2 regions of the Fictibacillus iocasae genome follow, and region 1 is predicted to be linked to the other one. Evidence: riboswitches for the same ligand, from Rfam matches in the RefSeq annotation. Region 1 holds a riboswitch; the other holds the start of a gene.
What was found. A riboswitch is a leader RNA that binds a small molecule or an ion and turns the genes downstream of it on or off. The one in region 1 is predicted to bind lysine.
Positions count from the first base shown of each region.

Region 2: linked by a shared signal. The riboswitch ahead of ACFQPF_RS06415 (aspartate kinase) and the one ahead of ACFQPF_RS05845 (amino acid permease) in region 1 are both predicted to bind lysine.

Region 1 covers NZ_JBHTCP010000011.1:47,220-52,650, forward strand. Annotated here, with positions in the region: gene ACFQPF_RS05830 (segregation/condensation protein A) at 1-298, shown strand, start outside; gene scpB (SMC-Scp complex subunit ScpB) at 295-897, shown strand; gene ACFQPF_RS05840 (hypothetical protein) at 897-1,280, shown strand; lysine riboswitch at 1,360-1,537, shown strand; gene ACFQPF_RS05845 (amino acid permease) at 1,630-3,027, shown strand; gene ACFQPF_RS05850 (type III polyketide synthase) at 3,266-4,333, shown strand; gene ACFQPF_RS05855 (isoprenylcysteine carboxyl methyltransferase family protein) at 4,337-4,900, shown strand; gene ACFQPF_RS05860 (serine hydrolase) at 4,967-5,431, shown strand, end outside.
Region 2 covers NZ_JBHTCP010000012.1:98,210-103,640, reverse strand. Annotated here, with positions in the region: gene uvrC (excinuclease ABC subunit UvrC) at 1-1,157, shown strand, start outside; lysine riboswitch at 1,230-1,419, shown strand; gene ACFQPF_RS06415 (aspartate kinase) at 1,536-2,774, shown strand; partial or broken gene bioB (biotin synthase BioB) at 2,823-3,811, opposite strand; gene ACFQPF_RS06405 (YslB family protein) at 4,105-4,560, opposite strand; gene ACFQPF_RS06400 (succinate dehydrogenase cytochrome b558 subunit) at 4,871-5,431, shown strand, end outside.

The DNA of each region.
Region 1 (5,431 bases):
GCTGTCGGCGTTTCAGAAATTGGCGGTCAAGAAAAAAGAGAAAAAAACAGTATCTGCCAAAATTGAGAGGCAGGAGATACCGATAGAAAGAAGAATGCTTCAGATTAAAGAAAAGTTATGGGAGACAGGAGGCAGCCGCCGTTTCACCGAGCTCTTTTCTGCAGGAAGCAAAGATCACCTTGTAGTTACATTTCTGGCTGTTCTTGAACTGATGAAAGTGAAAGCGATCATTTGTGTGCAGGATGGAAATTTTGAAGATATTCTAATTAAAGCAGTCGAAGAGGAGAAAGCAGTTTGAACGAAGCAGCGATAAAAGGTGCGGTAGAAGGCTTGATATTTGTCAGCGGAGAAGATGGCATCGACCGCAAGCAGATTGCTCAAGTACTGGAGATCAGCCTTCAGGAAACCGGCCACTACATAGAAAGCTTAAAAGAAGAATACGAGAAGGCTGATAGAGGCATGAGGATTGCAGAATACGCGGGATCGCTTCAGTTCGTGACGAAAGCAGAGCATGCAGTCTATTATGAACGGCTTATCAAAAGTCCGCAGCATAGCGGACTGTCACAGGCAGCGCTGGAAACGTTGGCCATCATCGCTTATAAACAGCCGATCACACGTTCAGAAATTGAAGAAATTCGCGGCGTGAAGACCGAGAAGCCGCTTCAGACACTGCAGGCAAAAAGCCTCGTAAAAGAAACGGGGCGTGCAGAAGGGACGGGGCGTGCGATTCTGTATGGTACAACCAAAACGTTTCTTGACCATTTCGGCCTAAAAACCATCGATGATCTTCCTCCATTGCCTGACAGTGTAAAGACAGAAGAAGAAGAGGAAGCAGCAGATTTGTTCTTTTCACGTTTTCAAGCATCATTCGATCCGGAAAACGAGGGGGAAAGCTAATGAAAGTCCTGCAAATAACAGGCGTCGAACTTGTAAAAGAAAAGCCAAACACATCAGAAGATTTCTTTAACCGTTCAACTGTGATATACACGGAGGGTGGAAGGGAAATTGCCTTTGAGCTGCTGTATGTCCGTTTTTTCGAAGAACAGTTTGCGCAGCAAGCCGGCTGGAATAAAGACGCTGTACTTACTGTAGAAAATCAGGCGTATTCAATGAAAGAAATCGCTGCCCTTGCCGCCATTTTATCTGATGAAAGCTTAAGAAAAAAGAGAAAAGCATATATTAATGATTTCGTCATGTTTTCTTCTTTTTTTCAAGATGAAAACGTCATCGAAGTGAAGAATAGGCTAGCTTCAGCAGAAAAACTGGTTAAAAATCATTAAAACGGGTTGACGGTTTGCGTAAATTTTGATAATCTCCTACCTGTTGGCTAAAAAAATAGTTAAATCCTCATTTTAATCTCGATGAGGTAGAGGTTGCATTATTCATGAGTATAGCATCAGAGGCTCCCGGGGCCGTTGAGGATGCTAGAAAGGGGACAATGCCGAAGTCTGCAGGCGCCGGAGCGCTCTATAGGCTGGGACTGTATCGAACAGGTGCAGGACTGTCACGAATATTATCGTGGAGCGCTATCAGAGATTTTTATGCGGGTTTATTTTGTAAATAAACGCGCTCCTGCCTATTGGCGAGGGCGTTTTTTTGTTGCCAAAAACAGAGAATTTGGAGGAGATTATTATGTCATCAAATAAATGGGGTATGTGGCTGCTCACAGCTTTTGTAGTAGGCAACATGGTCGGATCGGGCATATTCATGCTGCCGAGTACACTCGCACAAACTGCGAGTCCGCTCGGTGTTACCATCGCTTGGATCGTAACTGGTGTCGGGGTGTTAATGATCGCTCTCGTGTTTGGAAAGCTGTCATTGAGAAAGCCTGAACTGACGGCAGGACCGCAAAGCTACGCTAAAGCGATGTTCAAAAATGAAAATTACGGGAAGCTTGCAGGCTTCAGCATGGTATGGGGCTATTGGGTCGCCAACTGGATCTCGAACGTAGCGATCATTACGAGCTTCGCTGGATATTTATCCGCATTTTTCCCTGTTATGAATTCAAGTGAACCATTGTTCCAGGTTGGCGGACAAAATGTGACTGTGGGCAAAGCTGTCACGTTTGCCGTATGCACGCTCCTGCTTTGGGGAACTCACACACTTCTTGTTCGAAGCATGAACAGTGCAGGGAAACTCAACTTTGCTGCTACAGCAGCAAAAGTGGCAGGATTTGCATTGTTTATAGTAGCAGCACTGTTTGCCTTTCAAGCTTCTAACATCGGGGAGCTGTACTCGGCTGTGCCTGGTGAAGGAACGGAATCCAACGGTTTGTTCAAGCAAGTTGAGCTAGCGGCGATCTCAACGCTTTGGGCATTTGTCGGGATCGAGTCTGCGGTCATCTTATCAGGGCGTGCGAGATCTCAAAAAGATGTGGGCCGCGCCACGATGCTCGGTCTATTCATCGCTTTAGCCATCTACATGGGTGTTACACTTCTGACGATGGGCATTTTGCCACAGGACGTCCTGCAATCATCTGATAAGCCATTTGTTGACGCACTTTCTGTCATGGTTGGCAGCACAGGTGCTACCATTATGGCATTACTTGCTGCAATATCTCTTTTCGGGGCCACGATTGGCTGGATCCTGATCAGCTCGGAAGTACCATTTCAAGCAGCTAAGTCTGGAATATTTCCAGCTTATTTTGCGAAACTGAACAAAAACGGGAGTCCAGCTCGCGCGCTCACGGTCACAAACGTCATGAGCCAAATCTTTATCTTTTCTGTCATTTCAGGAACGATCAGCCAGGCGTATACGTTTTTGATTACATCTGCGACACTCGCTTATTTAATTCCATACCTCGTTTCGGCACTTTATTTTTTAAAGCTGGCGTTAAGTGGAGAAACATACGGCATCAATGGAATAAAAGGGTCACGCACAATAGATGCCGTTATAGCGCTATTTGCTCTTCTTTATTCGTTATGGGTGATCAAATCGGGTACCGCTGACATGAAAACGTTCGGTCTAGGCATCGGTTTATTCCTCGCTGGTTTTATCGTTTATCCTTTTACGTTGAAAAGAAAATAGAAGCAATCGTTCAATGCTCCTTTCTAATAGTATGAAAGGAGCTTTTATCTTACTTAAAGAAAGAATGGATAACTTTTTAACAGTGAAGGAACTCGGCGCAGTCAATAAGTTCAGGAATAGAGTATTCGTGCGACTAAGGCTGAATTAAGGGCTCGGCGTCAGACAAGTTTTCATTATGAAGCGTAATCCTTTCGAGTTAAGGGTAAACTTACCAAAAGCAGAAAAGGATGCTGATAATATGCCCTATATACTTGCCGCCGCTGTAGAGAACCCTCCTCACTGCATACCTCAAACAAAGACGGCCGAGTTTGCCAAAATGCTGTTTTCGGACTCGTACTCCGATATTGACCGGCTGATGAAGGTATTCGTGAATGGAGAAATTGAAAACCGATACTTTGCCGCTCCGCTCGACTGGTTCAAGCAGCCTAAATCATTGCAGGAAAAGAATGATCTTTACATAAAGACGGCGATACAGCTTGGAAAAAGCTGCATTGAAAATTTAATGGCTGAATCGGGACTGAATGACCTTGAGGCGATCGATGCTATCTTTTTTATCTCGAGCTCAGGCCTTGCCACACCAAGCATAGAAGCAAGGCTCATGAACGAATTGCCCTTTTCTCCGCACACAAAACGCATTCCGGTTTGGGGTCTTGGATGTGCAGGTGGAGCATCAGGCCTGGCTAGAGCACATGATTATTGCAAAGCATACCCAAAAGCCAACGTCATTGTGCTTGCTGTTGAACTATGCAGCCTAACGTTTGTGCATAATGACCGCAGCAAGAGCAACCTTGTCGGGACCTCTCTTTTCGCGGATGGCTGTGCCGCTGCACTGATCAGCGGGAATGAATCCCGTCTAGCCGCGGATGCTTCTGGGATTCCTGAGATCCTTGATACGCTGTCCACCTTGATGCCGCACTCCGAAGATGTGATGGGCTGGGAGATTAAAGATGAAGGTCTTCATGTTGTGTTTTCTAGAGACATCCCGAACATCATATCCACTTGGCTGCAGCCGAACGTGGAAAAATTCCTCATCCCGCATCAGCTTACTGGACGGGACATCAAGCATTTTATCGCCCATCCAGGTGGAAAGAAAGTTTTGCAGGCATACGAAGAAGCCCTGGGATTTGAATCAAACCGTACAGAAATTTCAAGGAATGTGCTGAGAGACCATGGCAATATGTCTTCTGCGACTGTTTTATATGTCTACCGTGAATTTGCGAAGCAAAAGCCAAAAAGCGGCGAGTATGGTTTAATCGCTGCATTAGGTCCAGGCTTCAGCTCCGAGCAGCTGCTCGTCAGGTGGTAGAAGATGACGGTATTTTATCTTTTCTTCGGCTTTCTCGTATTTCAGCGTATCGGGGAATTGATCATCGCCAAACGAAATGAGAAACTCCTTAAAAGAGAAGGGGCTGTTGAATTTGGTGCCTCTCATTATCCTTTTATTGTCGGGCTCCATATCATGTTTTTTGTTTCTTTGCTTATTGAGGTCGCCATTTTAGGAGGCGGGATCCATCCTTTTTGGCCGGTTATTCTCGGTCTTTTTCTTTTCGTCCAAGGTCTTAGAGTATGGGCATTGCTATCACTAGGGAAATATTGGAACACTAAAATTCTGCTTGTTCCAGGTGCGAACGTCATCGCAAAAGGGCCTTACCGGTTCTTGCGGCACCCAAATTATTTGGTGGTCATTCTCGAGCTGCTGCTTGTCCCGCTCCTTTTTAACGCATACGTCACAGCGCTTCTTTTTTCTGCATTAAACGTCTGGATGCTTTCAATACGCATTCCAGCGGAAGAGTATGCTCTGAAGGAATTTACGGATTATGATAGCCGCCATGGCAGCAACAGCCGATTTATGCCTGGTGCTGGCAGGAAATAATTCCAACTCATAACTTGTCTTTTATTGCATAAACTTGTACAAACGCAGTAAAGGACGGGATGATGGATGTCTCGATATAAAACGATTGTAAAGATGACGATAGCGGTAATTTTATTGTTTTCTGCCATCCCATTGAAAGCTGCCGCCGATGGACCAGGTGTTTCTGCACACGGCGCGGTGCTCATGGAGCAGGAATCAGGGCGGGTGCTTTTCGGCCGGGACGAGCATTCACCCATGAGAATCGCGAGCATCACGAAAATCATGACGGCAATCATCGCTGTGGAATCAGGCAAGCTGGAGCAAAGAGTGAAGATCTCAAACAGCGCTGCCGGAACAGAAGGATCTTCTCTTTATTTAAAGCCGGGAGAAACGGTGTTGTTAAAAGATCTTGTGTACGGCCTGATGCTACGTTCTGGAAATGACAGTGCGGTGGCCATTGCCGAATACGTCGGCGGAAGCCTCGACGGTTTTGTGTACATGATGAATGAAAAGGCCAGGGAAATCGGGATGAAGGATACGCTGTTCCAAAAC
Region 2 (5,431 bases), on a different contig from region 1:
AGGCTTCAGAGAGTTTAAACTTTGAACGTGCCAAAGAGCTTCGTGACCAGATTCAGCATATTGAAGCCGTCATGGAAAAGCAGAAAATGATGAGTGCGGATTTAGTGGACCGTGATGTGTTTGCATACGACTATGATAAAGGCTGGATGTGTGTGCAAGTGTTTTTTGTCCGCCAAGGAAAAGTGATCGCCCGCGACGTGTCGGTATTCCCTTTTTATGGGGAAGCAGAAGAAGATATGCTGACCTTTATCGGCCAGTTCTATTTGCAGAAAAATCATCTTTTGCCGAAAGAAATCCTGCTTCCGGAGGGCATCGATGCGAACATGGTGAAAGAGTTGCTGAACGTGAAAGTGGCTCAGCCTAAAAAAGGGCAGAAAAAAGACCTAGTCGCACTGGCGAAACGAAATGCATCGCTTGCACTGAAAGAAAAATTTTCATTGATCGAACAGGATGAAGCCCGCACGATCAAAGCAGTAGAGCAGCTCGGAGAACAGATTGGTATTCCTGCACCATACCGGATCGAAGCGTTTGACAATTCCAACATTCAAGGAACGAATCCCGTATCGGCGATGGTTGTGTTTCAAGACGGCAAACCGTATAAAAAGGAATATCGAAAGTATAAGATTAAAACGGTCAAAGGTCCTGATGATTATGCGTCAATGAAAGAGGTTGTACGGCGCCGTTACTCGAGGATGCTGAAAGAAGGGTTAGAGCCGCCGGGCCTTATTATCATTGACGGCGGTAAAGGTCAGATAAAAGCAGCCCAGGATGTGCTTGAAAATGAGCTGAACTTGTTTATTCCTGTGGCAGGTCTTGCTAAAGATGACAAGCATAGAACATCCCAGCTGTGGATGGGTGATCCTCCTGAATATGTTTCGCTCGCGCGTAACAGCCAGCCCTTTTATCTGCTTCAGCGGATACAAGATGAGGTCCATCGTTTTGCGATATCGTTTCACAGGCAAGTCCGGTCAAAAGGGATGTTTGAATCGATCCTCGATGAAGTGGCTGGTGTCGGTGAAAAAAGAAAGAAAGCCCTCATGCGCCATTTTGGTTCGTTAAAAAAGATGAAAGAGGCTACCGTAGACGAGATTATAGCAGCCGGCGTTCCCAAATCCACCGCTGAACTCATTGCCGCCGCACTCAATAGCGCTGAATAAAGGGTTGCAAGAGCCTTTATCATCTGATACACTTAACTCAAATTTTATAAACAATGCCATTCTTCTTATAGAAGTGATGGTAGAGGAGCAAAAACCAAGAGTAACCCACCTGAAAAGCAGGAGCTTTTAAGACGGTGGCGGAAAGGGGATTTTTGCCGAAGTGCGAAGAGACTCCTGAATCTTCAAGCTGGACTTGTATTGAACAAATGCAGGGCTGTCACGCTTTTTCTTCCCGGGAAAGGTGTGGAGAACTATCTCACGGAAGGGGAAACAAACTTGGCTTAGCTGAACAAGCAGCAATAAGGTTTTTTCCTTATTTGCTGCTTTTTTATTTGTTTTTCTTTTTGCGAGCACAACAGTCAGAGAGGATGTTAGTTCATGGGAATCATTGTACAAAAATTTGGAGGAACAAGTGTAGGCAGTATTGAACGCATTCAAAACGCAGCAAGACGGGTTATAAAAGAAGCGGACCAAGGCAACCAAGTCGTTGTCGTCGTTTCAGCCATGGGAAAAACAACGGATGACCTTGTCTCCCTCGCTAGCCAGCTTTCCGCCCAGCCTTCAAAAAGAGAAATGGACATGCTTCTTTCAACAGGCGAACAAGTCACGATTGCCTTATTGTCCATGGCTCTGCAAGCAGAGGGGAAAAATGCCGTTTCATTAACAGGCTGGCAAGCGGGAATTGAAACAGAAGACCGTCCTTCGAATGCAAGAATCTTAAACATTGATACTAGCCGAATAGTTGGCTTGTTAGATAAAGAAAATATTGTCATTGTTGCCGGTTTTCAAGGCATGGTCGAGAAAACAAGAGAGATTACTACACTTGGGCGCGGAGGTTCAGACACGACGGCTGTAGCGCTTGCTGCGGCACTTGGGGCAGACCGCTGCGATATATACACAGATGTAACGGGTGTGTTCACCACAGATCCTCGCGTGGTAGCGTCCGCCCGTAAAATCCCTTCAATTTCATATGACGAGATGCTGGAGATGGCGAACCTTGGTGCAGGTGTCCTGCATCCGCGTGCGGTTGAATTCGCCAAAAACTTTCAAGTAAAGCTGGAAGTGAGATCAAGTTTGGCAGAAGAGAGAGGAACATTAGTAGAGGAGGAAGCAACAATGGAGCAAAACTTAATGGTGCGTGGACTAGCATTTGAAGGAAACATCACAAAGATTACGGTAGCGAACCTGCCTAATGGAATTGAAACTTTATCAAGCCTTTTTTCGACTCTTGCAGATAACGGCATTAACGTTGACATCATCATTCAAAACGTAGTGAATGAGAGCACGACAAACATCTCATTTTCTATTGATTCTTCTGTACTCGGAGAAACACAGGATGTTCTGGCCGCATGCCAGCAGGAACTCGGATTTGAGTCGATTATAACAGAAGGCGGTTTGGCGAAGGTATCCATCGTTGGTTCTGGCATGATTTCAAATCCAGGTGTTGCAGCGAAAATGTTTAAAGGCCTCTCACAAAAAGGAATAATGATTAAAATGGTCAGTACGTCTGAGATCAAGGTGTCGACTGTGGTTAGCCAAGCAGACATGGTTAAAGCGGTAGAGACACTGCACGATGTGTTCGAGTTGGATGTTAGACAGCCTGCCCATCAGCTTTAAACAAACTGGCTCCTGAAGCATGCTTCAGGAGCCGGTTTGTTTTCTATCTTAGCAAGAAGTAGGCAGTGGCGTATACTCGATCTCGAAGCCAAGGTCTTCAAGCATTTTATGATCAGCTGTTGATGCTTGTCCTTCTGTCGTCAAATAGTTTCCAACAAAGATGGAATTGGCAGCATAGAGGCCGAGCGGCTGAAGGCTGCGCAGGTTCACTTCACGTCCGCCTGAAATTCTGATTTCTTTGGATGGGTTCACAAAACGGAACAGTGACAGCACTTTTAAACAGAAGCGGGGATTCAGCTCATCTAATTGCTCGAGAGGTGTTCCAGGGATCGTATGAAGAAAATTAACAGGAATCGAGTCCGCATCGAGCTCTTTAAGCGCGAATGCCATCTTGACCAAATCATTGTACGATTCTCCCATGCCGACAATTACACCTGAGCATGGCGAGATCCCGCTTTCTTTACTTTTTCAAGAGTCGTAACACGATCTTGATAGGAATGTGTTGTTGTAATGGACGAGTGGTGCTCTTCGGATGTATTGATGTTGTGGTTGTATCGTTCCACACCCGCTTCTTTTAATCGCAGTGCTTGAGTGGAGTTGAGGATGCCGAGGCAGGCACAGATTTTCATCGGGTATTTTTCTTTGATTTCTTTTACGGCTTCTACGACGGTTTCAAAGTCTCGCGGCAATGGACCGCGTCCGCTCGCCACAATGCAATAAGTGCCGACCTGAAGCTCGTGCGCTTGCTTTGCACCTTTCACGATGGCTTCTTTTGACAGCATCGTATATTTTTCAATCGGTGCCGTCGAGATGGACGATTGAGAACAATACCCGCAATCTTCCGGGCAATAGCCTGACTTTGTATTGATGATTTGGTTCAGCTTAACTTGTTTTCCGTAATAATGCTTTCTGATAACAAAAGCACCATGCAGCAGCCGCAGCAGATCATCGTCATCGCATTGTAAGATTGCTAATGCTTCCGATTTGTTTAAAGGATATCCGTCTATAACATGAAGTGCTAAAGTGTTCCAATCCAAGTCAATCACTCCTTATGTAAGCGTATTGAATAAACTGACATTTAAACCATAATGTAATCACGCCAAAAGTGTCAACTTGATTTTTGATTCGGTTTACGTATTAGATGGATGATTTTATTTAAATTATTGAAATGTCTAAAAAATAAGTAAGCTTCGATTTGTCCAGCAGAAAGGGCTAGCCCCCTCGCGGAAAGCGTGCACCTTGAACGGAGTTTAACCGGTTCACGGAATTCTAAACTTTCAAAATAAAAACCTTAACAAAAAAACCGCCAATCTGGCGGCCAAAATTTTGCTTATTCAATAATATCTTTTTTATCCCATTGGACGGTAATGCTGACACGGCCTTTCTTTTTCAATGTTTCGTAGGCTTCCGTTATACATTTTTTTTGTGATTGCATTTGTTCTGCGAGAAATCCTGCTTCTAGTCCGAATACAGGTGTACCCACGTTTTCAAAACGCTGTTTAATAAGATCCGACGTTAACATAAAAATCATCTCGCTTTTTGAAGCTTCCTCCATTTCAAGCGTCCCCCAGGCTGCATCATGGAAAAAAGATTGCACTTCTTCAATAGAAGAAAGCGGAAACTTGCGTGCAAGCTGGCGGCCTGTCCAGTAAAGGATGTTTCTTTCTTCTTTTCCAAGAAGATCGGGGAGAATTTCGCTGCGCAGCAATTCATAGGCAAACTCAGTCACACCGGTCCTGGATGATTCTGTTTGTTCAAGTTGCAGTTCTATATTTTGGTTAGTCATCGCTCATCCCTACTTTCTTGTCTTATTATAGCGTGTTCAAAACGATAACTCTATACTTGGATTTGCAAGAAATGTCGATAACATCCATCGCCTTAAAAGTGTTGGTATGTATAGAAAATTTGGATATTAAGGTGACAGCGTTTTCTTGACCTTGTCAAACGATGGGAGTAAAATGAACATGTTGCATAGTTTCATAGAGCAGTATAGTAAAACGGTTTATTTTTTTATGTAAGAAGGAAACGCTTACAGAGAGATGGAGAGGAACGGTTTTTTTACAGCCGGAGAAAGAAAATTGAAAGGGGCATCATTTATGGCTGTCGGTAGAGATTTTGCAATCAGAAGGCTTCATTCATTGCTGGGTGTCATCCCGGTCGGACTATTCTTAGTTCAGCATTTAGTAGTCAACCATTTTGCGACAGGAGGAGCGGAATCGTTCAACAAAGCAGCTCACTTTATGGAGAGCCTGCCGTTCCGCATCGTGCTGGAAACATTCGTAATCTACTTGCCTCTGCTGTTTCACGCAGTATACGGGCTTTATATTGCATTCCAGGCAAAAAACAATACAGCACGCTATGGTTATTTCCGCAACTGGATGTTCACGATGCAGCGTGTATCAGGCGTGATTACGCTGATATTTGTCGCTTGGCATGTTTGGGAAACGCGGGTACAGGCTGCACTTGGAGCAGATGTAAACTTTTCCATGATGGAAGATATTCTGAGTAATCCTTTCATGATCGCATTTTACTTACTTGGTGTATTATCGACTGTTTTCCATTTCGCAAACGGTCTTTGGTCTTTCTTTGTCAGCTGGGGTCTTACCGTTTCGCCTCGATCACAGAGAATTTCAACATTCGTGACGCTTGGCGTGTTC